2 linked regions of the Pontibacter liquoris genome follow. The protein of the gene in region 1 interacts with the protein of each later gene in a pairwise test. Links are inferred from orthologs where the notes say so. Each region holds a gene or a part of one and is shown on either strand. Other genes may lie near its edges.

Region 1 (15,100 bases):
CAGTAGCTACCAACGACATAGCAGACTCTTCCCGCTTCTGCAGCAGATACAGGTAAAGGCCTTCTTTTATACTTTGCTGCCTGTTGATCTCCAGCAATTCGCGCTCCATTACAGGCACCTGCTGTTTCCTTGACTGGTACTGCGAAGAGCTTGCCTGCAGGTTTTGGCGGGTAATCTCTAAGCTCCTCTTTATGTTGCGGAGGTTCTCCAGAATGTTGCCACGTAAATTAACAAGCTGATCGTTCAGGTTGATTATAATCGGGTTATTGGGTTGCACCGTACGCAGTGTTCGCTTGCGTTCCTGCTGCAACTCATTAAACTGGGAAATGAGGCCGAGCAACGTAGGATCATTGATGCTAAGGGTACTTGGCACCAGTTCAAACTGGTTCTGGTCTTTGCTTAAATAACTTTCGATCGAGTTCAGCACATCCAGCTGGATACCCCACTCGGCGAGCTGCTTGTTATACTCGCTTTCTTTCTGCAGGTAAATCTGCGCTTCTGAGCTTACATCCGTTACATCGTTTTTCTGCTTGTAGCGCTCTACGCTTTTCTCCACGTCGGTGAGTTCCTTTGTGAGGTACTGCAAGCGCTCATTTACAAACTTTATGGTACTAGACGCCACAGAGTTCTTATCCTCCATAGCTTCCTTGTTATACACCTCAATAAGCTTGTTCACAACGTCTTTTCCTCTTTCCGGAACGGCATCCGTCAGGGTAATAGACAACACGCTGGCATCTTTGTTAACAGGCCCTATTGTAAGACGGCTAATATAAGAGTCCGCCAGATTATCCAGCTCATTGAATTTAAGAACAATCTTATCATACCTCCCAATTGCTTCCGGAATGGCGGTTACAGTAAATGTACCGTATGGGGCCTTTATTTCCTTGCCAAACTGATAAGTCCGGACATCCTCGCCATCCTGCAGTTCAAAATTGTTCTTGTCTTTGATATAAACAGTCAGGTTTTTAGAATAGGCTTCCTTCTCCAAACTTTTAACAACAACGTTGATTGGCACCTTTTCGCCATATATTTCGGAGTACTTCACTTCTCCTTCCACCAGGTAGCTGGTAGTTAAAGACAATTCGCGTAATACCCGCTGCATCAAGCTTTTTGAACGCAACACCTCTATCTCATTATTCATGTTTTTAGAGGTTTTGAATACATCAAAGTCATTATCAATGGTATTACCCGTCAATTCCGGCCCACGTGTTTCGTCCTTAATAAGTAGGCTACTGGTTATCAAATACTCTGGTGTAGTGTAACGCAGGTATAAGTAAGCCAGGCCCACAAATATGGCAATCGCTGCTACAAACAAGTACCAGTATCGCACGTACTTTCGCAGAACTCCTTTCAGGTTTACTTGCTCCGGTTCTAAAAGAAGCATTTCTTTATTATTCATATGTATGTATTGCTATAATAATCTTGATACGATTAATGTAGTCACAGATATAAGCGAAAATAAGAGCGTAATGTTTCGTGTGTTGGTCGTAGCCTGTATTGTTCTTACTTTATTTGGCTCTACATACACCACATCGTTCTGCTGCAGATAAAAATAAGGAGAACTTAACAGGGCCTTTGATTTGAGGTTAAGCCGGGCCGCTTTGCGCACGCCATTCTCTTCTCTTATCAGTAACACATTATCTCTTATTCCATAGGCCGTCATATCGCCCGCTAAACCCAGTGCCTCCAGCACATTTATTTTTTCAGAGGGTATGGTGAATGTGGCCGGGTTCTTTACTTCCCCCACAACCGTCACCCTGAAGTTCATATAGCGTATATAAACCGATGGTTCCTTTAAATAATTATTCAGGTTCTTAACCAACATCGCTTTGGCTTCCTGCTTTGTAAGGCCGCCCACCTTCACTTTCCCTAAAACCGGTAATTCTATAAAGCCATTGCTATCTACCAGGTAGCCTTCCTCATCTTTACTAGTTCCTGCGGCGCCGGCATTTCCGGCCGAGAGCATCACTCCTTTGTTAAAGAGGGCATTTGCTTCAGGGTTTAAACTGCTTATCGTAATACTAAGCAAATCATCGGGCTGAATTTTAGGCTCTTTGTTATTCGTGATATTTTCTGAGTACTCCGTTGTTTCTGGCAGATCGCTGAAATACGTCAGTTCTTTAGACGTGGTACAGGAAAAAAGGAACAACATGCCCAGGGCAAACAATAAATTAATTCTCATTTCGGGTGCTTTTGGTTCAATCTAGACTTTTGTGCTTGTAGGCGCTTATACTTACCACTATATACATTGCAGATAATATATATTTCGGAAGTCTTGTGATTAGTTACGTAAGAAGATTTTAAAGGTATATATTCAATAAGAAAATTATCCATCTAATCCTGCAAATGGCTTTAAAACAGCCTTATAATATTCAACAAATTTTATATTTGCTGCATAAGGTTGCCCTACAAGCCCTTAAAACAATTATCCTTTCAACGCTCGGAGCAGGCAAAACAATATAACTGGCTCCTGTTTACCGCCGGTGCCTGCTACCGGGCTCGTTTCGCTACTCCTACCAAAACCCCTTCATAGCGCCTGTGCTTTTTTATACTTACCGGCATAAACCACCTCCCATACGATGCACCTGCTGTTACAGTTTTTACAGGAGTAGTTTTTAAGTGAGCTGGCCGCCGGGCAGCAGATGAAACACCATATTTGCCCTGCTTTTTTTAACTTTATACTTTCATCGCCGGCATCAGCCTGCAGCCGGCACAACACATCCGCATGATATGAGCATGAGAACCTTTGATCCGAAAGAAACTAAAGCAGCCGACCTGTATGCGCTCATGGCCGGGGTTGTTGCTCCGCGCCCTATTGCGTTTGCCAGCACTACCGACGGCAATGGCAACGTTAACCTGAGCCCGTTCAGTTTTTTTAATATGTTTAGCGCTTCGCCGCCCATTCTCATTTTCTCGCCCCTCAGCCGCATGCGCGACAACACCAGCAAACACACGCTGGAGAATGCGCAGGCCACCAAGGAGGTTGTCATCCATATTGCCAATTATGCTATCGTAGAGCAAATGTCGCTGGCCAGCACTGAGTACGATAAAGGCATAAATGAATTTGTGAAGGCTGGTTTAACGCCGGTTGCCTCGGAGCTGGTGAAGCCGCCGCGGGTGCAGGAAGCCCCGGTAGCGTTAGAGTGCAGGGTAAACGACATTATACCGTTGGGCACAGAAGGCGGCGCAGGCAACCTAATCATTTGCCAGGTGCTGCTGATGCACCTGCAGGAGGGCATCCTGGGAGAAGACGGCAAGGTTGATCCTTACAAGCTTGATGCGGTGGCGCGCATGGGCAGCGATTATTACATCCGGGCAAATGGCGACAGCATTTTTGAGCTTCCCAAGCCTATCCGAAACAAAGGCATTGGGGTGGATGCGTTGCCCGCCTTTATCCGCCAGAGCACCATCCTGACAGGCAATAACCTGGCCCGGCTGGGAAATACCGAAACAGTACCCACCGCGGCAGAGGCAGCCGCATACCGAACAAATCCGCTCGTGGCCTATACCTGGAACAAGTATAAAGCTAGACCGGCCCAATTGCGGCAGGAACTCGAGAAGTTAGGTAAAAAGCTATTGGAAGATAACCACGTGTCCGAAGCCTGGAAAGTACTGCTGCTAAGCGGACAGGTATAGAAGTAAGACGTTAGATATTAGACGTTAGACAAAAGCTTCTCTTGCAAGAGTATAAAGTATAAAATCCGCCGAGGCGGGTTTTATACTTTATATGGATAGTTTTACCTGTGTCTTAGATCCTGCGTCTAATATTTATGGTCCAACGACTTGCATCTAGTTTCTAACTGCGATCATCAGGCCCAATTCTTTGTAGCGCATGCCAAACCGTTTGGCGATATGCGAGTTGGTGAGACTGCCTTTGTAGATATACACGCCGGCACGGTAATGTTCGTTCGTAAACAGTACCTCGTTGATGCCGCCATACTTTGAGATCTCTGTAAAGATGGGCGTAAAAATATTACTCAGGGCCTGGGTGGCCGTTCGGGGCACCCGCGACGGGATGTTAGGCACACAGTAATGGATGATATCATACTTGCGGTAAATGGGGCGGCTGTGCGAGGTAACCTCCGAAGTTTCAAAACAACCTCCCTGGTCGATACACACATCGATGATAATGGAGCCGGGGTTCATCTGCGCAATAATCGATTCCTCTACCATGCACGGAATGCGGTCTTCCACGGCTACCAAAGCGCCGATCACCACATCGGCCTGTTTAATTTCGTTGTTGAGCACTGTTTTATCCAGCGTAGAGGTAAAGAGCTGGGTGCCGATGTTGTGCTTCAGCCGGCGCAGCTTATAAATATGGTTGTCGAAAACCTTTACCTCGGCTCCTAAGCCCAGGGCAGCACGGGCCGCATACTCGGCTACAGTGCCGGCACCAAGTATAACGACTTTGGAAGGAGGCACACCCGTAATGCCACCCAGTATAACCCCTTTGCCATCGTTGCTGCTGCTCAGGTATTCGGCGGCTATCAGCATTACGGTGCTGCCGGCAATTTCGCTCATGGCGCGCACCACCGGCTTTGCCTCTGACTTATCGCGGATCAGTTCAAAGGAGAGAGCGTTTATTTTTTTAGCCAGCAGTGCATTGATATAATCCGAGGTCAGGTTCCCAAACTGCAGCGCCGAGATCAGTGTCTGGCCCGGGTGCAGGTAATTGATCTCATCGTAGGTAGGAGGGGCGATCTTCAGGATGATGTCGGCCTCGTATACTTCTTCCACCGAATACACAATGCGGGCACCGGCCTCGGCATATTCATGATCGGAGTACTTGGATAAACTGCCAGCGCCTGCCTCAATCCGGATGCGGTGCCCATGGTCGGTTAGTTGCTTCACAGCGTCGGGGGTCAGGCCAATGCGGTTTTCCTGAAACGAGGATTCTTTCGGGATGCCGATAAACAGGTTGCGGCGGCGTTCTTCCACCGCCAGCATCGACTCCTTGGGGTAAAGGGCCTGGCTGGTAGCTACTATCTTGGCTAAACTTGCGGCGAGTTTTTCCGTCATGCTATACGTGGGTTATGGTCATGGTGCGCCCCTCGCCTTCCGCTTCGGGCTGCAGCTGCACAAGCAAATAGTGCTCAGGCAATAAATTGGGTATAAGCGAGGGCCACTCTACCAGGCACAGCCTGCCTGAGTCAAAATACTCCAGCGCGCCAATCCCGAGGGCTTCGCGCTCATCCCTTATCCTATAAAAATCAAAATGGTAAATTAGTTTCCCCTGCCTCCCTTCATACTCGTTAACGAGCGCAAAAGTAGGGCTGCTCACGTTCTCGGCTACGCCCAGCTGGCGGCAAAGTTCCTTAATCAGGGTGGTTTTGCCTGCGCCCATCGGGCCTTCGAACAAAATAATGGGCTCCCGGTCGGCAGCCTCTAAAAGCACAGAAGCCGCCGCCGGCAGATCAGCCAACGACGACATCTTTATACTTGCTTTTTGTACTCCCTGGTTAAGCATTCTTAGGCGAAAGCGTTATAAACGGTATGATCATTTCCTCCAACGACACGCCTCCGTGCTGGAAGGTATCTTTGTAGTAGTTGACGTAATAGTTATAGTTATTCGGGTAAGCGAAGAAGTAGTCTTCGATCGCAAATACAAACGTAGTGGAAACGTTAGCTTTTGGCAAGAAAAATCGCTCCGGCTTTTTCACTGTAAACACGTCTTTATCGGTATAGCCCAGGTTTTTGCCGTGCTTGTAACGCAGGTTGGTGTTAGTGTTGCGGTCGCCGATGATCTTAAAGGGCCTTTTTACCCGGATCGTGCCGTGGTCGGTGGTGATGATGAGGCGGCCTTTCTTTTCGGCAATCATCTTCAGCGTATCGAAAAGGGGCGAGTGCAGAAACCAGGATTTGGTGATGGAGCGGTAAGCCGACTCGTCGGGCGCCAGCTCGCGTACCATGTTGCTGTCGGTGCGGGCGTGCGAGAGCATATCCACGAAGTTATACACGATCACGTTGAGCTTGTTGCCATCCAGGTTACTGAACTTGCTGAGTAGGTCGCGGCCGGCAGCCACGTTCGTAATTTTGTGGTAACTGTGCTTGCCCGTAATGCGGTTCTGCTGTAGCTGTATCTCCAGAAATTCGGCCTCGTGCAGGTTCTTGCCTTCCTCATCCTCGTCGGCCACCCACAGGTTGGGGTACTTTTTAACGATCTCGGTCGGCAGCATGCCCGAAAAAATGGCATTACGCGCATAAGCCGTGGTAGTAGGAAGGATGGAGTAGAACATCTCTTCCTGGTCCACGGTAAAGTAATCCAGGATCAGCGGTTCGAGTACTTTCCACTGGTCGTAGCGCAGGTTATCGATCAAAAGGAAGTATACGGGCTGCTCCGACTGCTTCATCATCGGGAACACGCGCTGCTTAAACAGCTCATGCGACATGAGCGGAGCATCTTCATCTTCCTTGTTTATCCAGTCCTCGTAATTCTCCATGATAAACTTGGCGAAGTTGGCGTTGGCCTCATCCTTCTGCATGTTTATCACGTCGGCCATACTTTTGTTTTCCGTCTCGTCGATCTCCAACTCCCAGTACACCAGCTTTTTGTAAATATCAGCCCATTCCAGCGGGCTCAGGCGCTCGCCAAAAGCCATGCCCAGTTGCCGGAAGTCGCGCTGGTAGCTCATATTGGTCTTTTCAGACACCAGGCGTTTGTTTTCCAATACCTTTTTTACCGATAGCAGGATCTGGTTAGGGTTAAGCGGCTTAATAAGGTAATCGGTGATCTTGGAGCCGATCGCCTCCTCCATGATATGCTCTTCCTCGCTTTTGGTGATCATGATCACGGGCACGGCTGGCCGGATGGATTTCAGCTCATTCAGTGTTTCCAGGCCGCTGATACCCGGCATGTTCTCATCCAGGAAAACGATATCGAACGTCTGGTCCTGGAACTTCTCAATGGCATCGGCGCCGCTGTTTACCGGCGTAATGTCGTAGCCCCTGTCTTCCAGGAAAAGAATGTGTGGCTTAAGGAGGTCGATTTCATCATCGGCCCATAAAATATTGTATCTTTGCATAGTTTTATACTAGTAATTGATGGCTAAACTGTTGAACTGTTAATTTGTTGAGCTGCTAAGTACTTATACATGTATACTTGGGATGTACGCAAAAACGTACCATTATATACATACGATGCTTTCAGGTACGCGTAAAACGGATGCGCTGGTGGCCGTAACCCAACATAGCCGGCAAGCACGGCCATACCCTGTCAACAAATAAAACGTTCAGCCAGTAAACCTTCCTGCTTCGTGAATAAGAAAAAAATCTTCAACGACCCCGTTTACGGTTTTATTACCGTTCCGTCTGATCTCATTTTCGATATTATTGAGCACCCTTTCTTTCAGCGCCTGCGCCGCATCAAGCAGCTGGGCTTAACAGAGATGGTATACCCCGGGGCGCTGCACACCCGTTTTCATCATGCGCTGGGCGCCATGCACCTGATGGACACGGCCCTGAGCACCCTGAAAAGTAAAAATAACGAAATTTTCGATAACGAGCTGGAAGCCTCCCTCATTGCCATCCTGCTCCACGACATTGGCCATGGCCCTTTTTCCCATGCCTTAGAAACCGCTATCTTCAAGAATGTGTACCACGAGAGCCTCTCGCTGCATATTATGCACATGCTCAACAAGGCTTTTGAAGGCCGCTTAACGCTGGCAATCAATATTTTCAAGGGTACCTATGAGCGTAAATTCTTTCACCAGCTCGTATCGAGCCAGCTGGATGTGGACCGCCTTGACTACCTGAACCGCGACAGCTTTTATACCGGCGTGTACGAAGGCAAAATCGGCGCCGACCGCATCATCAAAATGCTGGACATTGCCAACGACAAGCTGGTGGTGGAAGAAAAGGCCATTTACAGCATCGAGAACTTTCTGGTAAGCCGCCGCCTGATGTACTGGCAGGTATACCTGCACAAAACCGTGATCAGCGCCGAAAACATGGTGCTGCGCGTGGTGCAGCGCGCGCGCCAGTTGTTGCAGCAGGGCGTGGAGGTAGACACCAGCCCGAACCTGAAGTTCTTTCTCTCCTCCGACCTTACCATGGCCGATTTTGAGCGCGACAGCAGCATTTTGGAGCGCTTTGTAGGCCTGGACGACCACGATGTATGGAGCGGCATCAAACTCTGGGCCTCTCACCCCGACTTTATACTTTCTTACCTGGCCAACAGCATCCTGAACCGCCGCTTGTTTAAGGTGGTGATCTCGAGCAAACCCATCGAAAAGGACCTGCTGCTGGGCATCAGCGAGCTGGTGCAGGAGCACTACAAAGTAGCCGAGGAAGACGTGCATTACCTCATGATCTCGGGCACCATCAGCAACAATGCCTACCAGGTAGAAGGGCAATCCATCGATGTGCTGACCAAATCCGGGTACGTGATCGATGTGGCCGAGGCATCCGACCTGCCCAACATCCGGGCGCTGGGCAATAAGGTGGAAAAATATTATGTGTGCTACCCCAAAGAAGTAGCACATTAACACTGCTGCCGGCTTACGGCAGCAGCTTATACTTCCCTGCCCGCCTCTTTTCCGGTTTTATACTTTCATATAAAGCACCGGCCTGGCAGCAACTGCCGGTCTGCGACATGCCTTTATACTTTGGAGCGCCCCGAAAGTATAGCCTGTGCTTTAAACCTGCTTTTCCGCCCTTGAGCTCGCCATAAGCTGCTGCCCGTTTTCCTGGTTAGCCCAGAAATCTTTGCCCATAGTGGCCCCGGGGTATCAGCCCTCCCGTAACTTTTTAGTATGTTTGCACCCCCAAAGCATTAGCACTTTTAAGTTTTTGCTATAATTTTACAAAATGGAGTTCACTGTTCAACAGATAGCAGACCTGCTGCAGGGTAGCGTAGAAGGCGACAATACTGTCAAGGTCAGCACTTTAGCCAAGATAGAAGAAGCCCAGGCCGGCGCGCTTGCGTTTTTATCAAATTCCAAATACGAACCCTTCCTTTATACTTCCGGTGCCAGCGCTGTAATTGTGGCAGAGAAGCTGGAGCTGAAAAAGCCGGTTGCTGCTACCCTGATCCGGGTGGAAGATCCTTATACCAGCTTTTCTGTCTTACTCCATTATTACCAGACAGCCTTGATCGCCTCTAAAGTGGGCGTGGAAGAACCCGCTTTCATCGGTGCCGGCAGCCAGATCGGCGACGGCCATTACCGCGGCGCATTCTCCTACATCGGCCAGAACTGCACCATCGGCGAGAACGTGCGCATCTTTCCGCAGGTATACATTGGCGATAGCGTGAAAATAGGCGATAACACCACCATTTTTGCCGGCGCTAAACTTTACACCAACACTGTGGTGGGTAGCAACTGTACGATCCATGCCGGCGCAGTGCTGGGCAGCGATGGCTTTGGCTTTGCGCCACAGCCCGACGGCAGCTACAAAGCCATCCCGCAGATTGGCAACGTCGTGCTCGGAGATGATGTATCGATCGGGGCAAACACCACCATCGACTGCGCCACCATGGGGGCAACCCTGATTGGACAAGGCAGCAAAATAGATAACCTGGTGCAGGTAGCGCATAACGTGGAAGTAGGCAAGCATACCGTTATTGCCGCGCAGGCAGGCATCTCCGGCTCTGCCAAGCTAGGCAACAACTGCGTTATTGCAGGCCAGGCCGGCATTGTGGGCCATATCAGCCTGGCCGATAAAACAACCGTAGGTGCGCAGTCCGGGGTTTCCAAAACTGTAAAAGAGCCGGGCACGATCATCCAGGGCTCACCGGCATTTGACTATAAGCAGAACCTGCGGGCCATGACCGTATTCCGCAAACTGCCCGAGCTGCAGCGCGAGCTGGAACTGCTGAAAGAGAAGGTATAGCAACCCTTTTTGCAATCCGATCGGTTCCGTAAAAAAAATAGCAAGACCTCATATAAAATCTTAAGTTTGCAGGTGCAAAGGGGTAACTCCCCGGTTGACTGCAGACAGCAGCGGCAGCAAAACAGCTGCCGCTGCTGTTCTTAACCAAGCTCTTAACACGACTATAGATACGTGATGAACGATAAACAGCACACCATAAAGGCCCCGGTTACAATTACAGGCATTGGGTTGCATACCGGAGTGGTTTCAAACATGACGTTTAAGCCTGCACCTGCAAATCATGGGTACAAGTTTCAGCGCATTGATATGCCAGGCCAGCCAATTGTGGCAGCTGATGTAGACAATGTGGTCGACCTGTCGCGGGGCACCACCATCGAGCAGAACGGCGCCCGCGTAAATACCGTGGAGCACACGCTGGCTGCCTTAGTGGGCCTGCAGATTGACAACGTGCTGATCGAGCTTGACGGCCCGGAACCGCCTATCATGGATGGCTCCTCGATTGAGTTTGTAAAGGCGTTGCAAAGCGTGGGGCTACAGGAGCAGAATGCCCTGCGCAACTACTTCGAGATATCCAAAGGCATCAGCTACAAAGACGATAGCCGCGGCGTGGAAATTGCCGGCCTTCCGCTGGACGATTACCGCCTCACCGCGATGGTGGATTATAACTCACCGGTGCTGGGTAGCCAGCACGCCTCCATTACCAACATCACCCAGTTTGTGGACGAGATCGCCCCGTGCCGCACGTTTGTGTTCCTGCACGAGCTGGAAGCTCTTTACAAACAAAACCTGATCAAAGGCGGAGACCTGGACAACGCGATCGTGATCGTGGATCGGGTGGTGCAGGACGAGGAGCTCTCGCATTTGTCGGAGCTGCTGAAAAAGCCGAAGGTGGAGGTAAAAGAAGAAGGCGTGCTCAACAACACCGAGCTGCGCTTTAAGAATGAGCCTGCCCGCCACAAGCTGCTGGACCTGATCGGTGACCTGGCCCTGATCGGCCGCCCTATCAAAGGACAGATCTTAGCGGCCCGCCCCGGCCATGCGGCCAACGTGGCCTTTGCCCGCAAGGTAAAAAAGCTCATACAGGAAGCGGCGATCAAGAACGTGCCTACTTACGATCCTAAAAAGCCGCCGGTCATGGATATCAACCAGATCTCGGCCACCCTGCCCCACCGCTATCCTTTTTTGCTGATCGATAAGATCATTCACCTCGACGAAACCACGGTGACGGGGGTAAAGAACGTGACCATGAACGAGCCCTTTTTCCAGGGCCACTTTCCGGGCAACCCTGTGCTGCCGGGCGTGGTGCAGATAGAGGCCATGGCGCAGACAGGCGGCATCCTGGTGCTTAACACCGTGGAAAATCCGGAAGATTACTGGACCTACTTTCTGGGCATAGACAAGTGCCGTTTTAAGCGGAAAGTGATTCCGGGGGATACAATTATTTTTAAATGTGAACTGCTGGCGCCCATCAAACGGGGCATCGCCAAAATGAGTGGCCAGGCTTTTGTAGCCGGTCAGTTGGTGATGGAAGCGGAAATGTCAGCAAGTATAGTAAAGAAAGACGCATGAATCAGCCATTAGCATACATTCATCCGGAGGCTAAGATCGCCCAGAACGTGGTCGTAGAGCCGTTTGTTACGATCCATAAAAACGTGGAGATCGGAGAAGGTACCTGGATCGGATCAAACGCCGTGATTATGGAAGGTGCCCGCATCGGCCGCAATTGCAAGATTTTTCCGGGAGCCGTGATCTCTTCGGTGCCCCAGGACCTGAAGTTTGCCGGCGAGGTAACCACGGCCTACATCGGCGACAATACCGTGATCCGGGAGTTTGTAACTGTTAGCCGCGGCACCATCGATAAAATGAAGACCATTATCGGCAGCAACTGCCTCGTGATGGCCTACGCGCACGTAGCCCACGACTGCAATGTAGGCAACAGCTGCATTATCGGTAACGCCGTGCAGATGGCCGGCCACGTAGATGTAGGCGATTATGCCATCATCAGCGCTACCAGTGCCGTGCACCAGTTTGTAAAGATCGGGGCGCACGCCTTTATTTCCGGCGGATCGCACGTGCTAAAAGATGTGCCGCCGTTTGTGAAAGCTGCCCGCGAGCCGCTCTCCTACGCCGGTATAAACTCGGTAGGTATGCGCCGCAGAGGTTTTGTAAGCGAGCAGATAAACGAGATCCAGCAGATCTACCGCATCCTGTTCATGAGCAGCCTCAACAACACCCAGGCCCTGGATACGATCGAGTTGGAACTGCCCCCAAGCCGCGAACGCGACGAGGTGACCAACTTCCTGCGTGGATCGGGCCGCGGCATCATCCGAAGCTATTTTTCCAAAGATGCAAATTAACCTAACGGGCTTAGGTAAACGCTATAATTACGAGTGGATTTTCCGGAACCTGACCTATACCTTTGAGCCAGGCAGCTCCTATGCCATACTTGGCCATAACGGCTCCGGCAAATCCACTCTTCTTACGGTTGTAGCCGGTTACAACCTCCACAGCGAAGGCAATATTTCCTACGCGCTGGGCGGCAAAATAATCGAGCACGACAAAGTATACCAGCATCTCTCCCTCACTGCGCCATACCTGGAGCTGGTAGAGGAATTTACCCTGATCGAGATGCTGGCGTTCCATACCCGCTTCAAATCCCTGCGCCACGACCTTTCCAACGAGCAACTGATCGAGCGCATGGGCCTGCAACGGGCCCGCAACAAGTATGTGAAAGACTTCTCGTCGGGGATGAAGCAGCGTCTGAAACTGGGCATGGCCATTTACGCAGACACCTCCCTCCTGCTGCTCGACGAGCCGACCACCAACCTGGACCAGGAAGGCATTGCCTGGTACCAGGAGCATGTGGCGCTAAACCAGGAAAACCGCTTGATTATTGTAGGCTCTAATATTGCGCACGAGTATAGCTTTTGCCAGCATCACCTGCACATCACCGACTTCCATCAGGTTGCCAGGAAGTAGTTGTTCGATGATCGTTTTTCGGAAGCTGACGTAGCAGATACATTCCTCTAAGCCAAAGTATACTTATCTTAGCATTTCTTCGGGCTGTTACCGGCAAGAGCTGCATGTTCTGACTATAACTGGAGACGATTTTTTGGCAATAAACAGCCCGCGAAAAACGAGCAACGTTTTTCCTGCCTTCACTATCAATTTACACGTAAGCTGCCTAACTTTGCATCATACTCACATAACCACATACTATGGGACGCGCATTTGAATTTAGAAAAGCCCGTAAATTTAAACGTTGGGACAAAATGTCGAAGGCCTTTACCCGCCTTGGCAAGGAAATAGTAATCGCTGTAAAAGAAGGTGGGCCTAATCCTGAGACAAATGCCCGCCTGCGTACGGCCATGCAAAACGCCAAAGGCGTTAACATGCCCAAAGACCGAGTGGAAGCGGCTATAAAACGTGCTTCGTCTAAAGAAGAAAAAAATTATGATGAAGTAGTATACGAGGGCTATGGCCCCTACGGCATCGCCATACTTGTAGAGACGGCTACTGATAATATTAACCGGACTGTGGCCAACATGCGGGTATACTTCTCGCGTGGCGGCGGTGCGTTAGGCAAAACCGGTTCGCTTGATTTTATTTTCACCCGCAAGGGCGTTTTCAAAATCGCTTCGGAAGGACTGGATGTGGAGGAACTGGAACTGGAACTGATCGATTTCGGCGCAGAAGATATTTACGAGCACGAAGGCGAGATCATTGTAGAAACCGCTTTCACTGACTTTGGCATGATGCAGAAAGCGCTGGAAGAAAAAGGCCTGAACGTGATCAGTGCAGAGCTGCAGCGCATTCCCAACACCCGCACCGACCTGACAGAAGAGCAGGAAGAAGAAATTGAAAACCTGATCGAAAAGATCGAGGAAGATGACGATGTGCAGGCTGTGTACCACAACATGGCCTAAGTCTGGTATCTGATTACAAGTATAGATGGCTGCCTGTTTTCGGAACAGGCAGCCATTCTTTTTTAGAACTCAGTATATTGCAAGGCCCTGTGATGCAGCTCTCCTACCCGCTCTTTTATCTTAGGGTCCAAGCTTCTTTGCTTTTTAGGTGGCTGGGGTAGCGCCATACTTGCACCCATTACTTTTCTATAACAGAGCACAATAGCGTGCATTAGCAGCCTTCTGCCCTTGTTTCGTCTTGATATAGCCTAGCTAAAAATCAGGAAACGCCTTTCTACAACGCACCCCCTTTTTGCACCTTTTTATCTTTAGTACCCTTACCGATTTTAGCCGAAGCCAGAAACTGACTGAGGCATTGCCGATAGATTAAACTATGGTAAATATATCAGAATAAAATAAATTAAACCTGACAAATCTCAGGAATAATATAGTAAGTAATCGCTTTTTTATACTTATTTATAACCTATATTTGCTGCCAGAAAAGGCCCTTTACTATGCAGCTATGATGCCAATAAACTTTATTTCCGTTACATAAACCTGCCTTATTTCTGTGTTCAGGTAATTAATTTTATACGATAGTACACCTCTACAACCTTTTAACATGTTCTGCCTTTCGCCACAACAATCAAATGCGATATGCTTTATGGGCAGCGCTTTAAGTAGCATAAACTTTCCTGATTTCCTTTACTATGAAACCGCTTGCATAGCGTCATTTCCTATCCTACCTACTCTATCTTAACGACGCGCATGGCCGGATTACATGAGTTAGTGCCTTTGGTCCTAACAACTTGCAGGCTTCTGGGCTGGCTGCGCCTATTACCGTTTCCTAACTATTTTAACCTAACTAGTACAAATGAAGAAAATTTTATTCCTAGCTATTAACTGTACCATAGCAGCGAGTTGCTACAGTACAGTTAGCCATGCTAATCCTCACCCTTTAGCTATCAACAGCAGGTATGCTGTTACGGTTTCGGGCAAGGTGATCTCTGACCAGGGAGAGCCCCTGATCGGAGCCAGCGTTGCACTTAAAGGCACCACAACAGGTGCTATTACAAACGTTTCCGGTGAGTATTCGCTTACTGTGCCTGATGAAGGCGGCACACTGGTTATATCTTACATTGGGTTTATAACCCAGGAAGTACCCATAAATAACCGCACTACTATCAACATTACCCTGCAGACTGACGCAAAGGCGCTGGAAGAAGTAGTAGTGGTAGGCTATGGCACGCAAAAGAAGAGCGTGGTAACAGGTGCTATCACCAGCCTGAAAGCCAGTGACATCGAAAACCAGCAAGTAACGCGTGTGGAGCAGGCCTTGCAGGGCAGAACCTCGGGCGTAACTGTTG
Region 2 (15,100 bases), on another replicon or contig:
CGCTTGGCGCCGCGCAACCAGGCTACCTTCTGCGCCATCAGGCCTACCGGCCCGCAGCCAAATACCGCTACCGTTTCGCCGCCTTTAATTTCGGCCCAGTGCACGGCCGAATACCCGGTTGGGAAAATATCTGTCAAGAACAGCACCTGCTCGTCTGTCAGGTGGTCGGCCACTTTATAGGGCCCCACATCGGCAAAAGGCACGCGCACGTATTCGGCCTGGCCACCGGCATAGCCGCCATACAGATCGGTGTAGCCATACAGGGCGCCTCCCTTGCCCGTTACCAGGCCTCCTTCCGGCCCGTAATGATCGGGGTTCGAATTCTCGCAATGCGGAAAGTGGCCGTGCTGGCAGAAAAAACACGTGCCACACGAAATCGGAAAAGGCACCACTACCCGATCGCCAACTTTCAGTTTCTTTACAGCAGGGCCAACTTCGGCTACAATGCCCATAAATTCGTGGCCGATGACCATGTTTTCAGGTTGCGGGATCATGCCGTTGTAGATGTGCAGGTCGGAGCCGCAAATGGCCGTGGAGGTAACTTTGATAATGGCGTCGCGTGGGTCCTGTATCCTGGGGTCTTCAACGTTATCTACCCGGATATCTTTTATCTTGTGGAATACGGCTGCTTTCATAGCTTATAGGTTTAGGTTAGGTGGCCGGCTGCTTTAAAGTGCGTGGCCGGATAGTAATTCTATCTAACGGCGTTAGGCATAGCTGGTTACCTGGCGCGCACGTATGGGGCAAGCTGTTTTTATGCAGGAAAGTACCAAGAGAATGCGTATACTATACTTTGTTTTTATCTTTTTCGGTCACCTATCAGCTTCGTTCATCACCATGGAAGATCTTACCTTTTCCTTCCTTTCAGAAAAGCAGCTGCCCGGGCTGCGGCAGACATTTCTGCAGGCCTTTGCCGATTACCTGGTGCCCATCCAGCTCAGCGAGGAGCAGTTTAAGGCAAAGGTGCAGCGCGAGGGCATTCGGGCATCTTTCTGCGTGGCTGCCTTTGTGGGCAATGAGATGGTGGGGTTTATACTGACCGGCGTGGGTGCGTGGCAGGGCAGGCCCACAGCTTACAACGCGGGCACCGGGGTGCTGCCGGCATTCCGGGGGCGCGGCCTTACCTGCCAGTTATATCAGTTCCTGCTACCCAAGCTGCGTGAAAGCGGTCTGGAGCAATGCCTGCTGGAGGTACTGCAGGAAAACGCCCCGGCGCTGAAGAGCTATGAGCGTACGGGTTTCCGGATTACGCGCGCTCTGGATTGTTTCCGGGCCCCCAAGCATACTTTGCTGCTGCAGGCAGATGAGCCGGACGATATTGTGCTGGTGCCGGCTGAAAAGACAGCAGAAGCTACCTACCGGAGGTTCTGGGATGTAGCGCCAAGCTGGCAAAATGACTTTGAAGCGATCAAAAGGAGCGGCGCCGCGTGTCGTACACTAGAGGCCCGCAACAGCCAGCAAGAAGTGGTGGGCTATATTGCTTTTTTTGAAAAGAACGGGGCCGTGGCGCAGCTGGCAGTTGGGGAGAGCTGGCGGGGCAGGGGCATCGGCTCGGCCCTGCTGCGACAGGCCATGCAGCAGACGGAAGCACCGGCTATCCTGTTCATCAACATCGAGACCAGGGCAACAAGTATGATCGCCTTTCTGGAACGGCGCCATTTCTCCCGTGTTTTAAAGCAGTATGAAATGCTATTGCCTATTGTTTAACCCTGCATTAACATCGCCAAAGAAACAGCAGCATGCCTTGCCGGTGTAGCAGGCAGCGCGCTAGGGGTAGGCAGGAATATCCTGTAGAGGGGCAGCACAGATTCTGTATCTTTGCATCAAATTAAATGAATCTGAAAGATGAATATGGCGTGGGTATACCTGTTGCTGGCCGGCATATGCGAAATAGGCTGGGCGTTTGGCCTGAAGTATAGCGAGGGCTTTACCAAACCTCTTGTAAGTATTGTAACCGTGGTGGTCATGATCCTGAGCTTTGTGCTGCTCGCCCAGGCTATGAAACAGCTCCCGCTGGGCACAGCGTATGCAACCTGGACGGGCATCGGCGCAGCCGGTACCGCTATTTTGGGGATGGTATTTCTGAACGAGCCCCGCGACCTGCTCCGCATCCTTTGCCTTTTGCTGATTATTGCAGGCGTGCTGGGCCTTAAATTCCTCTCTAAAGCCTGATCGCGAAGCGGACCGGAACGTTTCCCGAGCCGAACTGGTACTTTTAAAGCTGCTTAGTCAACCGTGTAAATATCTGCCGCCTTGGAGGTGAACAGGAATACCTGCTTTCCGCTGAGCAGGGCTGCCAGGTAAGGCTTTTGCGCCGGCAGGGCTAGCGTGCGTTCTTCCGAAGTATAAAGATCCAGAAAGTGCAGTGCCCCATTCTGTACAAAGTATAGCTCGTTATTGCGGAACCCGATATAAGAGACTCCTTTGTAAGGCAGCTTCTTTTTGTAATTGCCCAGGTTATCAAACACAAAGATCCCACCATTGTAGTCGAGCAGGTATACCATGTTCTGGTACTCGCGTAGCTGGCGCACATCAAAGCGCTCTTTGTCCAGAATCAGGTTCAGGGGTGTTTCAATCGTGGTTTTGCCCAGACGCATGTCCAGCTTGCTCAGCGTAAGGGTGGTTTCGTCGAACAGCCAGAAAGCATCGTCGGCTGCCAGTGCGGCCGCTTTAGCGGTTCCCGGGTAATTCAGGTCGGCTAAGGTGATGCTGCTGATGGGCCGCAGAAAGCGGTCGAGGAGCAGCAGTTGCTGGCGGTCCTGGTAAAAGAGCAGCAGCTTGAGGGGGTTCCAGGCATCAATGCTGCTGATGCGGCCGCGGGTTGGAGGCGAAAAGGTGTCCAGCGGGCGGCCCAGCGAGTCGAGGCGCAGCAGGTTATTGCGGGCATCCAGCAGGTATACATGGCCATTGCGGTCCTGTGAAATGGCGGTAGGCGAGCTGCTCGGCAGGCTGTGGCTGAAACTGAACGACAGGCCCTGGCTATGTGCAGCCGGCAGCAGCAGTCCCCAAAGGATCAGCAGGTAGAAGCTAACCTTCAAAGGTTTCGAGTTTTAGTGTTTCCCCATCAAATACGGCATACGTGCAGTAGTTCACCCATTCGCCTAAATTAATGTAGCGGCTGTCGCTGCCGATGGGCAGGTCGAGCGGCAGGTGGCGGTGCCCGAAAATATAATAATCGTGGTGGCGGTCCGCTTCCACTTCGTTGCAATACTGTATCAGCCACTCGTCTTCGCCTAAAAAAGCTTCGTCTTTCTTGATATTGCTGATGCGGCTCTTCCGCGACCATACATTAGCCACGCCAATGCCCAGGTTCGGGTGGATGCGGGCGAACAGCCACTGGCAGGCTTTGTTGTTAAACACCTTTTTGAGAAGCTTGTACGTGTGGTCGCCAGGACCCAGGCCATCGCCATGGCCGATGTAAAACGTTTTGCCGCCATACATGGTGGAAACCGGCTGGCGCACGATCGGAATGTTGAGCTCCCGGGGAAAGTAATCGAACATCCACATGTCGTGGTTCCCCGTGAAAAAGAAGACCGGAATACCGGCATCGGTAATTTCGGCCAGTTTTCCCTGCAGCCGCACAAAGCCTTTGGGGATGGCATGTTTATACTCGAACCAGAAATCAAAAATATCGCCTACCAGGTAAATGGCGGCGGCATCGGGACGTACCTGCTCCAGCCAGCGGACAATTTTCTGCTCGCGCGCCCGGCTGGTGGTGGCGTCTGGCACGCCTAAATGGAAATCGGAGGCAAAGTATACTTTCTTGCCCGGTGGCAGTGGATTAATGGGGGAGGTCATCGATCAGGAAAAGGACGAGCTGCCGGGGGCCATGGGCACCCATTACTAATGTTTTCTCGATATCGGCGGTGCGGCTTGGGCCGCTTACCAGCGTTACCATCGAAGGGAAGTTTTCTTTGTGCCGGTTGCGGATATGCTTCAGGCCATCTTTAATATCGGGCACCAGCTGGCTTGCCTTGGCAATCACCAAATGATTTTCAGGATAGATGCTGAGCCGGCGGCCGGCGGCGTTGGCAGAGCTGATCAGAATGCTGCCGGTACGGGTAATCAGCGCTTCACACGTGGTCAGGCCGGCATCTGCCTGGGCAATAAAGTTTTCCTCGTCGCTTACAAAATCAATACCGGCATGGACCAGGATGCGCTGGATGTTAGGCTCCCACACAAACAGGTTCTGAAGCTGCTGCTCTTTTTTGTAGACATACAACTGGTCGAAAAAGTCTTCCTCGTTCTCGCAGTAGATGAACACGCCACTGTTGTTGATAAAGTTCTGCGCAAACTCCACCGACATATCCTCTGACACGGGGGCGTGCAGCGGCGAGGTGAAATCCGGGGTAGGAGGCAGAAAAGGCGCCGACTTAGCCAGCGCCTCTCTTACTCTTCTTAATACTATTTCTTTGGTCTTTGCTTCGTACATGCCTGCTTTTGCATCAAGCCGTTCTCGAATTTACAGGGTTATCCTGGGCCGCAGCGCCGTTTTCCAGCGGCGTGCCGGGCACAGCGCCTTCCTGCTGCTCCGGATGCGGAGTCTGGCCGCGCTCTTCCGGATTTTCTATCTGCGGATGGAGCTGCTCCACTTCGCTCAGGGTTTCGCTACGATCAGTACCAGCCGTATGCGCCTGGTACGTAGTCAGCGCCGCAAACGGGCGTGGGCCAACCAAACGCTCTAGGTCGCTCTGGAACAGGATCTCTTTCTGCAGCAACTCCTGCGATACAATTTCTAACTCTCTTTCTTTCGAGATCAGCAACTGCTTGGTACGCTGGTAGGCGGCATCAATGATCTTGCGCACCTCTTCGTCAATAGTCTGGGCAGTGGCTTCGGAGTATGGTTTGTTAAACGAATATTCCGCGTTCTGCTTCGAATCGTAGAACGATACGTTGCCGATCTTGCTGTTCATGCCATACATGGTCACAATGCTGTAGGCCATTTTGGTGATACGCTCCAGGTCGCTCAGCGCGCCAGTCGAGATCTTACCAAACACAAGCTCTTCTGCTGCGCGTCCGCCCAGGGCCATGCACATTTCGTCGATCAATTGCTCGGTCGTGTACAGGAACTGCTCTTTAGGTAAATACTGGGCATATCCCAGCGCAGCTACACCGCGCGGCACAATGCTTACTTTCACCAACGGGTCGGCATGCTCCAGGAACCAGCCGGCAATAGCGTGGCCCGCCTCGTGGTAAGCCACAATCTTTTTCTCTTCCGGCGAGATGATCTTGTTTTTCTTCTCCAGTCCACCGATCACACGGTCAATGGCATCGTTGAAGTCCTGCTGGTCCACTGCTTTTTTGTTACGGCGGGCGGCAATCAGGGCAGCCTCATTACAAACGTTAGCAATTTCGGCACCGGCAAAGCCCGGTGTCTGGGCAGCCAGTTTGCGGGCATCCACATCGGCGGCAAGCGTCAGCGGCTTCAGGTGCACGTTAAAGATCTCGGTACGGCCGTTAATATCCGGCTTGTCGATGCTGATCTGGCGGTCGAAACGACCTGGGCGCAGCAAAGCGGAGTCCAGGGTGTCGGGCCGGTTGGTAGCAGCAAGTATAATTACGCCGGAATCGGTGGCGAAACCATCCATTTCTACCAGCAACGAGTTCAGCGTATTTTCACGTTCATCGTTTCCGCCTGGTGCCTGGCCGCGGCTACGGTGGCGGCCAATGGCATCGATCTCATCAATAAAGATAATACACGGCGCCTTGGCTTTGGCCTGCTTAAAGAGGTCGCGCACACGGGCAGCGCCCACGCCCACAAACATCTCGACAAAGTCGGAGCCAGAGAGCGAGAAGAACGGTACCTCGGCTTCGCCTGCAACGGCTTTGGCCAGCAAGGTTTTACCTGTTCCTGGAGGGCCTACCAGCAGGGCACCTTTCGGTATTTTGCCACCAAGTATGGTGAACTTGGAAGGGTTCTTGAGGAACTCCACGATCTCCTGTACTTCTTCTTTTGCCTCTTCCAGGCCAGCCACGTCCTTAAACGTGATCTTTACCTTATTCTCGGCATCAAACAGGGCCGCTTTGGACTTGCCGATGTTGAAGATCTGGCCGCCTGCGCCTCCCGCGGTTACACGGCGCATCAGGAACCAGAAGCCGAACAACAGCAAGATCAGGAAGCCCCACTGCAGGAAGAAATCCGCAAAGCCGGTACGCGTGGTAACGGTGAGCGGCACCTGCTGGTCGCGCGGCGTTTGGGCCTGCAGCTTGTCGAGGTCTTCTTTAAAGATCTCTGGTGTGATGATCTGGAAATGATATTGCGGGCCCTGGTCCACGGCAATGCTGCTGCGGTCCTGAAGCTCAGTTTTATACTTTTCGTTCTGAAGCGCCTCGTCCTTGAGGTATACTTCCACCGTCTTGTCGTTAACGATCGTCAGTTTCCGGACATCGCCGCTGAGCAGCATTTCCTCAAAGTCCTTCTGGGTGGTCTCTACCGAGGAGTTGCTTTTGTTAAGCCAGGTTAAGCCGAAGATGATCAGGATCAGCACCGCCAGCATCCACAGTTGCATGGTGGGGCGTGGGGGCGTATTCGGGATGATCGGTTTCTTCTTTTTATTAGTATTCCCTTTGTTATTCTCTGCCATGAATGTTTAATTTCTGATGTATGAAAACACCGGCCAATACGAAAAGTTTACGTAGGTCCGAAATTGTTTAAACAGACGCTACGTGCTTAATGCTGGCATCGCCCCAAAGCTCTTCCAGGGCATAAAACTCCCGTTTGTCCTTTAAAAAAATGTGTGCGACCACATCCACATAATCCAGCAACACCCATTCGTTATTGGTGCGGCCTTCGCTTTGCCAGGGGTTCTGCCGAACAGCCTTGAAAATTTCTTCTTCTATGGAAGATGCGATGGCATCGAGTTGGGTATCGGAGGTGGCGGATGCTATGACGAAGTAATCGGATACAGCGTTTTTGAGTGATTTAAGGTTAATAACGACGATATCGGAGGCTTTCTTCTCCTGCATGCCTTTTACAACCAGTTCTGCCAATATGTCTGAATTAGCCTCAACCTTGGTTTCTTTCATTTGAGCTACTTAAATTTGAACTACAAAAGTACTAAATTCTACTTAAAAATATGTATGCCTGATACGCTGTTTATGGGCCAGCAGCTATATTTTCTGCCGGTTTGTGCATCCACTAACTCAGAGGCGCAACAGCTTCTTATCAAAAATGAAGCCACAGAAGGATGCCTGGTGCTCACAGCGCAACAAACCCAGGGGCGCGGGCAGCGAGGCAACACCTGGGAAGCCGCGCCGGGCAAAAATATCACGCTCTCGGTTGTGCTCTCGCCCTCCTTTGTAGCTGTCCGCCACCAGTTCTTTCTCAACATGGCCGTGTCGCTGGCTGTGCTGGACCTGCTGCAGGAGCAGGGGCTGGCGCAGGCCCGGGTAAAGTGGCCAAACGATTTATACTTTGAAGATAAGAAACTTGGCGGAATTCTGATAGAGAACACCATCAACAGCCAGTCTTTACAACATAGTATCGTCGGGATTGGTTTAAATGTGAACCAAATGGCCTTTAGCCACCCTAAGGCTACCTCGCTGGCCTTATGCCTGGGGCGCGAGTTGCCTGTGGACAAGCTGGTGGACCGGCTGATGGAGTTATTGGAGAAACGCTACCTGGCGCTCCGCAATGGCCATACGGCTCGGCTCAAGTATGAGTACCTGCAGGCGCTGTACCGTTACCAGGAGACGCACGACTTTCTTGTGGACAACGCGCGGGTGCAGGGCCAAATTGTGGGCGTGGACGAAGATGGCCGGTTAGCAATGGAAATAGCCGGCCAGTTGCGTTATTTTTCTTTCAAGGAGATCGCATTCGTGATCTGAGTCCCGGCGGCTAACGTGCCAGATTGTCGCACCCTTCCTTTTTCGTCAAAACAGAGCTGGTAAAAACGGGCATTTGAGTGAAGCCAGGTTTATACTTACTCGGGTGCCTGTTGCCCGTTCTGCAAAAATAGCGGCGGCTTACATTAGGGCTGGCGCAATTATTGATAAGGAACATGTTGTAAGTAGCCGTAGCCTGTCTGCAAATATTTTGTAGCATTATCCGGCTCAATTGCAAATATTTCAAAAATTATATTTATTGTTTTAAGTATTTTAAACTATCTTTGATTGTTATAGAGAAAAGAGAAGTTAAACGAAAGCAGAGGCCTTCTATATGAGAATTTTTACTAGAAAGATATTTTTAGCTGCCACTTTTATGGGAGCTTACCTGTTGGGAGTTGTGGGCGAGGCGCATTCTAAAGAGATTTCAAGAGAAGCGGTAGCAGGTGTTTCCCCGGTTTATAAGGGGGGCACCACGGTTTGGAAGCTATACCCCGAGCAACACTCAGAACTGATTTTGTCGGCGCAAAATGCCCGTCCCCACCTGCTTACCAGCGTAGAAGAGCACTCGTGTTCCAAGATCTATGCTTCGGCGGTTGGGCAGGTATTTCATACTGTGGAGCTGAAGGCAGAGAAAAGCATGTATGCTGCCGTGAGTCTGGCGGCCCTGGCGCCTAGCCGCAACCTGGTAAAGGAGTTGCCTTCCATTAACGCGTATCCTAACCCTTCGCGCGGCATCACATTGTTCTCGCTGAACCAGACAGCCAACGCCAGCTATAAGATCCGGATATCCAATACCATTGGCCGGGTAGTAACCAGCGCGGAAGTGGCCCCGGCCAGCGCCAACACGGTGGTGCAGCTGGATATGAGCAGCCTGCCATCGGGGGTGTATTTTTACAGCCTGCTGGTGAACGACAAAACCGTAGAAACCAAGCGACTCATACTTCAGAAATAACGCCTGGCCACAGGCAAAGCATCAGAAAGCCGGCTCAAAGCCGGCTTTTTTATTTTTAACTTCTAAATTTAAACTCAGGCTTAACATTATTTATTATTTTCGGGGCTGAATCAATAATCGCTATGACAGATTATCGCAAGATAAATAATATTGTAGGCTGGGTCGTGTTCCTGATCGCAGCTGTGGTGTATGTGCTCACACTGGAGCCAACGGCCAGCTTCTGGGACTGTGGCGAGTTTATCGCCAGCTCGTATAAGCTGCTGGTGCCGCACCCGCCGGGAGCGCCGCTCTTTTTGCTGGTCGGCCGCATGTTCTCGCTGTTTGCCAGCGATGTGACCCAGGTAGCCTGGTGGGTGAACCTGCTCTCGGGCCTGTGCAGCGCCTTTACGTCCCTGTTCCTGTTCTGGACTATTACGATCTTAGCCAAGCGCATTATGCTGAAAGAAGGCCAGGCGCCAACGGCTGCCAACATCCTGCTCATCATGGCGAGTGGCGTGGTGGGAGCGCTGGCCTATACTTTCTCCGACTCTGCCTGGTTCTCTGCCACCGAAGCCGAAGTATACGCCATGTCGTCGTTCTTTACGGCCATTGTGTTCTGGGCTATGCTCAAGTGGGAAGCAAAGGCAGGAGAATCTACCGCCGATAAATGGCTTATCCTGATTGCCTACCTGGTAGGCCTTTCCATTGGCGTGCACCTGCTCAACCTGGTTGCCATCCCGGCACTTGCCTTTCTCTACTACTTCCGCTTGTATAAACCCACTTTCTGGGGAGGCGTGATCGCTTTCCTGATCAGCGCGGTGGTGATTGCCGTGATCATGTGGGGCATTATCCCGGGGCTGCCTTCGATGGCCGGCGATGTGGAAGTGTTCTTTGTGAACAGCCTCGGCCTGCCTTTCGGCTCCGGCGTGATCGTGTTCGTGCTCATCGTGGTGGTGGCCATCATCGTGGGTATCCGTTACTCGATCACAAAAAACAACCGCATCCTGAACACTGCTTTGCTGAGCCTGGTATTTGTGCTGATCGGCTACTCGTCGTATATGATGATCCCGATCCGCTCAAGCTACGAACCGACCATCGACGAGAACGACCCGGATGATATCCTGAGCGTGGTGGCTTACCTCAAGCGCGAGCAGTACGGTGACCGGCCGCTAATTTACGGTCCGCAGTATAATGCCCAGCCGGTGGACCAGGAGGAAGGTGCCCCGCGTTATTTAAAAGGCAAGGACAAGTATATCGTAACGGGCCACAAGATCGAGCCGGTTTATGATAGCAAAGACAAAACGCTGCTGCCCCGCATTTACAGCGACCAGCCGCAACATATAGCCGAGTATAAGAAATGGGTGGACCTGCGCGAAGGCGAAATGCCGACGTTTGGTCAGAACCTGAGCTTTTTATTCCGTTATCAGTTGGGCCACATGTACTGGCGCTACTTTTTATGGAATTTTGCAGGCCGTGAAAGCGATGTGCAGAATGCCGGTGTGCTGTGGTTCGGAAAAGACGGCCCCAATATTCCGGACCGCGTGCTGGAGAGCAAAGCCCGCAATTGTTTTTACCTGTTGCCGCTCATAGTTGGTATACTTGGGCTGATCTACCAGGTGCGCAAAAAAGAGCGCGATGCGTTTGTGATCGGCCTGCTGTTCTTCTTTACCGGCATCGCCATTGCCTTGTACCTGAACCAGCCGCCTACCGAGCCGCGGGAGCGTGATTATACCTTTGCCGGCTCTTTCTACGCCTTCAGCATCTGGATTGGTCTGGGTGTGCTGGGCGTGGCTGATCTGCTGGAAAAAGTGCTTAAGAACAACATGGCCAAAGCAGGCCTGACTACCGTGCTCTGCCTGAGCGTGCCGTTGATAATGGTGGCCGAAGGATGGGACGATCATGACCGCTCGGGCCGTTACCAATCCGTGGATTCTGCCAAAAACCTGCTCGATTCGTGTGCGCCAAATGCCATCCTGTTTACCAATGGCGATAACGATACGTTCCCGCTGTGGTATGCCCAGGAGGTGGAAGGTTACCGGACCGATGTGCGCGTGGCCGTGCTGAGCTACCTCAACACGGACTGGTACATCGACCAGATGAAGCGCCAGTCCTACAAATCGGCGCCGTGGCCGCTGTCGCTGGAGAACGAGAATTACCGCCAGGGTACCAACGATTACCTGCCATACGTGGAGCGTCCGCAGGTAGCTGCCGGCATCGACCTGAAGCAGTTTATCAAGCTGGTGAAGGAAAACCACCCGGCCCTTCAGGTGCAGTATGGCGCGGGTACCACGCTGCTGACCATGCCTACGCACAACTTCTTTTTGAATGTGGACAAGCAAAAGGTGCAGGAGATGGGCTTTATTCCGGCCGAAAAACAGGCCGAGATAACCGACCGTATGCAGTGGACCATCAACAAGTCGCTACTGGAAAAGAAGCACCTGATCATGCTGGATTTGCTGAGCACCAACGACTGGAAGCGCCCGATTTACTTCTCTACCACCGTGAACAGCGCAGACTTTATTGGCTTGTCGCAGTATTTCCAACTCGACGGACTGGCGTTCCGGGTAGTGCCCGTGAAGACCGCCAGCGAGGAGCAGCAGGGCTATGTGAACAAAGAGGTGATGTATAACAACCTGATGAAGAAGTTCAGCTTCCGCAACTTTGATGACCCTAACATTTTCTACGATGAGAATTACCTGCGCTTCTCGGCCAATGCCCGCGACAAGTTTGCCGAGCTCGCCAAAGCATACCTGAAAGATGGCAACCTGGCCAAAGCCAAGGAGGTGACCGACTACTGCTTTAAAGTAATGCCGGGCAATTCCCTGCCATACGACTACTATACACCGCAGTTTATCTCCATCTTAAACCAGGTAGGCGAGAAGGAGAAAGCCCGCCAGGTGCTCGACGAGATGGCTAAAAGTTCGCAGCAGGCACTGGATTATTACTTTGTGAAAGGATCGCTGTTCGATACCGAGATCCAGACCAATATGGTGATCCTGCAGCAGCTGGTAAACGAGGCACAGGCAATTGGCCTCCAGGACCGTGCCGAGGAGCTGCAGCAGCAGTTTATGCAGTACCTGCAGCGCATGCGCGGCTAAACAAAAACAGTTGTAAATCAGTAATAAAAGCCGGGTTGTGCCTCACAGCCCGGCTTCTAGTTTTCGGGCTTACCAAACTCCAGTTAGAATGAAGTATATCCTGATCCCCTTCTTTCTTTTTATGCTGCTGCTAAGTGCCGGTTGTGGCAGTCCGGTATCTTCCGGCCGGCGGCTGGAGCCGGTAAGTATGGCGCGCCCGCCCCGGCCCGAGGTTACCATGCTGCACCGCTTTTATGCGCGTGGCGACAGCTTATACTTGTTCCTGCGGTTCGAAGATGTGCGGCAGGTGCTGGCGGTAAGCCAAACGGCCAAGAGCCTCTACTATAGCGTGCGGGCCGGTGCAACCGAGCGCGATGCCGTGTTAGCCACCGATTCGGTGAACATTGCTAAAGCGGGCCAGGTAGAGGGGCAGGGCGTGCTAGTGCCTTTAACGCTGCCGCTGCGCTTGGTACAGGAGCCCAACGTGCTGCACCTGCAGCTATGGCAGCACCTGAGCGCAGGCGAGCGCCTGCAAACCAAGTATAGGTTGCCCTTGCAGGCCGCTATGGGAGAGAAGCATTTTATAGTGATGCAATCCGCCAGTAACAGGCCCCTGTTGCAGGACTATACCACCACCACCACGCCCTTGCTGCTGCAGAAGTATGGCCCGGAGGCGGGCCTGCTGGAAATGCAGCGCTTTGAGGCCGATTTCACGCCGGCACTGCCGCCCATGTCGGCTCGGCAGGAGGTGGTGCCGCGCACCATTTCAGTAGCGGAAACAAAAACGGTGGTGCCAGGCGATACTTTTTACCTGCAAACACCCGGCCTTTACCTGCTTGCGCCGGGCAGCAAATTTGCAGCAGGCATCCTGGCGCAGCCCAATGCCTTTCCATTGGTAACGATGGCCAGTGAGCTGCTGCCACCGCTCATTTATCTCACTACCACCGCGGAGCGCGAGGCCCTGTTGCGGGAAACGGACCCCAAAGCAGCCGTGGACCGGTTCTGGTTAAAGCTGGCCGGCGACAAAAGCAAGGCGCGGGAGCTGATCCGCACCTACTATGGCCGGGTAGAGACCGCTAACAAGCTTTATACTTCGCACAAGGCCGGTTGGGCCACTGACCGGGGTATGATCTACATCATCTATGGCATACCCAGTGATGTAAGCCATGTGGGCAACACCGAGAGCTGGATCTACCGCGATTCGGAGACCTCGCCTTACGTGAAGTTCGTTTTTACCAAAAAAGAGAATAACTTTACCGGAAATCATTATGAGCTGATACGGCGCCCCGAATACGAGGAGAGCTGGTACAGCACAGTAGCCAAATGGAGAGCAGGTATAACAAAAATGTAGGCAGCCGCTACGGTAGCCCCAGAACACCCCGGGAAGAGAAGATAGAAATGATTTTCGGCTCACGGCCTATTTTAGAAGCCATGCTAGCCGGTAAAACATTAGAGAAAATATTTCTGCAGCGGGGCTCCCGCAACAGCACCACCGACGAGATCACGGACCTGGCCAAAAAGTTTGATGTGCCGGTTGCCTCCGTACCCGTAGAGAAACTTAACAATCTCACCCGAAAAAATCACCAGGGAGCCGTGGCGTTCCTGTCGACCATCTCGTATGCGCCGCTGGCCGAGATCGTGACCTCCCTGTTTGAGCAAGGCAAGAGCCCACTGCTGCTTATCCTGGACCGCATTACGGATGTACGCAATTTTGGCTCCATTGCCCGCAACGCCGAATGTATGGGCGTAGATGCCATTGTGATCCCGAGCCGCGGCGGCGCACAGATCAATGCCGATGCCATTAAAACCTCGGCCGGGGCGCTGCACCTGGTGCCCGTTTGCCGCGAGCCAAACCTGAAAGACACCCTTGATTACCTGAAGGATTACGGCGTGCAGATAGTAGCCTGTACCGAGAAAACGGAGCAGAGCCTGACGGATAACGAAGTGGACATGACAGGACCCACAGCCATAATCATGGGAAGCGAAGAAGACGGTATTTCGCCGGAGTACCTCAAGCGCGCCGATGCCCGCCTGCGTATTCCGCTCATGGGCCAGATCGGCTCGCTAAACGTATCGGTAGCGACTGGCATTATTTTGTATCAGGCCATGAGCCAGCGCCTGCACGATAGCAGCAACTCCGGCCAACCAAGATAGACGTGTTTTATACTTGTAACAAAAAGCCCCTGCAACCAACAGCTGCAGGGGCTTTTTTAAGACCGATTTACGAAAGCAATATTTTTATACTTGCCTGAATACGTAATTCGTAACTAACTTAAATATAGTCGGCGCCTTTCTTCGACTTGGCGTCTGCCATAAACTCCTTTACTTTTTGCTCTTCTGATTTTTTGCAGATCATCAGCACGTTGTCGTATTCGGCTACGATGTAATCTTCCAGCCCCTGCAAAACCACCAGGCGCTCTTTGGGCGTTTTCACAATGCAGTCGCGGGTTTCGTAGAGCAGCACCTCGCCGTCTATCACGTTGCCGTTCTCGTCTTTGTTGTTGATGGTATAAAGCGAGTTCCAGGTGCCCAGGTCAGACCAGCCCATATCGGCCAGCAGCACATATACGTTGTCGACTTTCTCCATAATGCCGTAATCGATAGAGATGTTGCGGCACTGGGAGTAAGCGCGGGTAATAAAGTTCTGCTCTTCGGGCGTGTTGAGGGCGCTGGCGCCTTCTTCAAAGATCTCGGAAATCTCGGACAGGTACTGGCGGAAAGCCCGCAGGATACTTTGCACGTTCCAGATAAAAATGCCGGAGTTCCATACAAAGTCTCCGCTGTTGAGGAACATCTGCGCTAGTTCCAGGTTCGGCTTTTCGGTAAAGGTCTTTACTTTCTTTATACTTTTGGTTTCATCGTTGATGTACTGGATATAGCCATACCCGGTGTCTGGCCGGCTTGGGGTAATGCCCAGCGTGATCAGTACATCGTCTTTGGCCGCAGCTGCTACTGCCTTGTTGATCACGTCCGTAAACACCTGTTCTTTCAGCACCACGTGGTCGGAGGGAGCCACCACCAGGTTGGCATTGGGGTTGAGCAGGGAAATCTTGTAGGACGCGTAAGCAATGCAGGGGGCCGTGTTGCGGCCAACAGGCTCTAGCAGCACCTGATTGTCGCTGAGTTGCGGCAGTTGCGCTTTTACCAGGGACTCGTAGTCTTTGTTGGTCACCACAAAGATGTTTTCAGGCGGACAAATATCCTTGAAGCGGCGGGCCGTCATCTGCAGCATGCTTTCGCCGGTGCCCAGCACATCATGAAACTG

The links.
Region 2: the proteins of tsaE (region 1) and rlmB interact in binary tests that used the Escherichia coli proteins (3 or more experiments, as listed by UniProt). The link is inferred for Pontibacter liquoris from one-to-one orthologs.

The regions. Positions count from the first base shown.
Region 1 is NZ_JALEBG010000001.1:674,478-689,577, reverse strand. Bases 3,745-6,743 are described here. They hold tsaE (tRNA (adenosine(37)-N6)-threonylcarbamoyltransferase complex ATPase subunit type 1 TsaE), read right to left. Parts: upstream 5,468-6,743; coding sequence 5,021-5,467; downstream 3,745-5,020. Other genes in these bases: porX (T9SS response regulator signal transducer PorX), read right to left, coding at 5,460-6,743; LWL52_RS02815 (alanine dehydrogenase), read right to left, coding at 3,790-5,019. In the rest of the region: LWL52_RS02830 (GumC family protein), read right to left, coding at 1-1,384; LWL52_RS02825 (polysaccharide biosynthesis/export family protein), read right to left, coding at 1,412-2,182; LWL52_RS02820 (flavin reductase family protein), read left to right, coding at 2,737-3,636; more of porX, read right to left, coding at 6,744-7,022; LWL52_RS02800 (HD domain-containing protein), read left to right, coding at 7,254-8,483; lpxD (UDP-3-O-(3-hydroxymyristoyl)glucosamine N-acyltransferase), read left to right, coding at 8,806-9,828; LWL52_RS02790 (bifunctional UDP-3-O-[3-hydroxymyristoyl] N-acetylglucosamine deacetylase/3-hydroxyacyl-ACP dehydratase), read left to right, coding at 10,003-11,397; lpxA (acyl-ACP--UDP-N-acetylglucosamine O-acyltransferase), read left to right, coding at 11,394-12,185; LWL52_RS02780 (ABC transporter ATP-binding protein), read left to right, coding at 12,175-12,807; LWL52_RS02775 (YebC/PmpR family DNA-binding transcriptional regulator), read left to right, coding at 13,047-13,754; LWL52_RS02770 (SusC/RagA family TonB-linked outer membrane protein), read left to right, coding at 14,608-15,100. UniProt on the Escherichia coli protein: Required for the formation of a threonylcarbamoyl group on adenosine at position 37 (t(6)A37) in tRNAs that read codons beginning with adenine.
Region 2 is NZ_JALEBG010000003.1:464,980-480,079, reverse strand. What follows is about bases 12,075-15,073. They hold rlmB (23S rRNA (guanosine(2251)-2'-O)-methyltransferase RlmB), read left to right. Parts: upstream 12,075-13,158; coding sequence 13,159-13,989; downstream 13,990-15,073. Other genes in these bases: LWL52_RS18880 (mannose-1-phosphate guanylyltransferase), read right to left, coding at 14,108-15,073; LWL52_RS18890 (GWxTD domain-containing protein), read left to right, coding at 12,075-13,186. Also shown: LWL52_RS18945 (zinc-dependent alcohol dehydrogenase), read right to left, coding at 1-635; LWL52_RS18940 (GNAT family N-acetyltransferase), read left to right, coding at 838-1,707; LWL52_RS18935 (DMT family transporter), read left to right, coding at 1,846-2,172; LWL52_RS18930 (hypothetical protein), read right to left, coding at 2,226-3,038; LWL52_RS18925 (UDP-2,3-diacylglucosamine diphosphatase), read right to left, coding at 3,028-3,798; LWL52_RS18920 (LutC/YkgG family protein), read right to left, coding at 3,782-4,432; ATP-dependent zinc metalloprotease FtsH, read right to left, coding at 4,446-6,584; rsfS (ribosome silencing factor), read right to left, coding at 6,652-7,026; LWL52_RS18905 (biotin--[acetyl-CoA-carboxylase] ligase), read left to right, coding at 7,081-7,827; LWL52_RS18900 (T9SS type A sorting domain-containing protein), read left to right, coding at 8,201-8,779; LWL52_RS18895 (glycosyltransferase family 117 protein), read left to right, coding at 8,902-11,856; more of LWL52_RS18890, read left to right, coding at 11,945-12,074; more of LWL52_RS18880, read right to left, coding at 15,074-15,100. UniProt on the Escherichia coli protein: Specifically methylates the ribose of guanosine 2251 in 23S rRNA.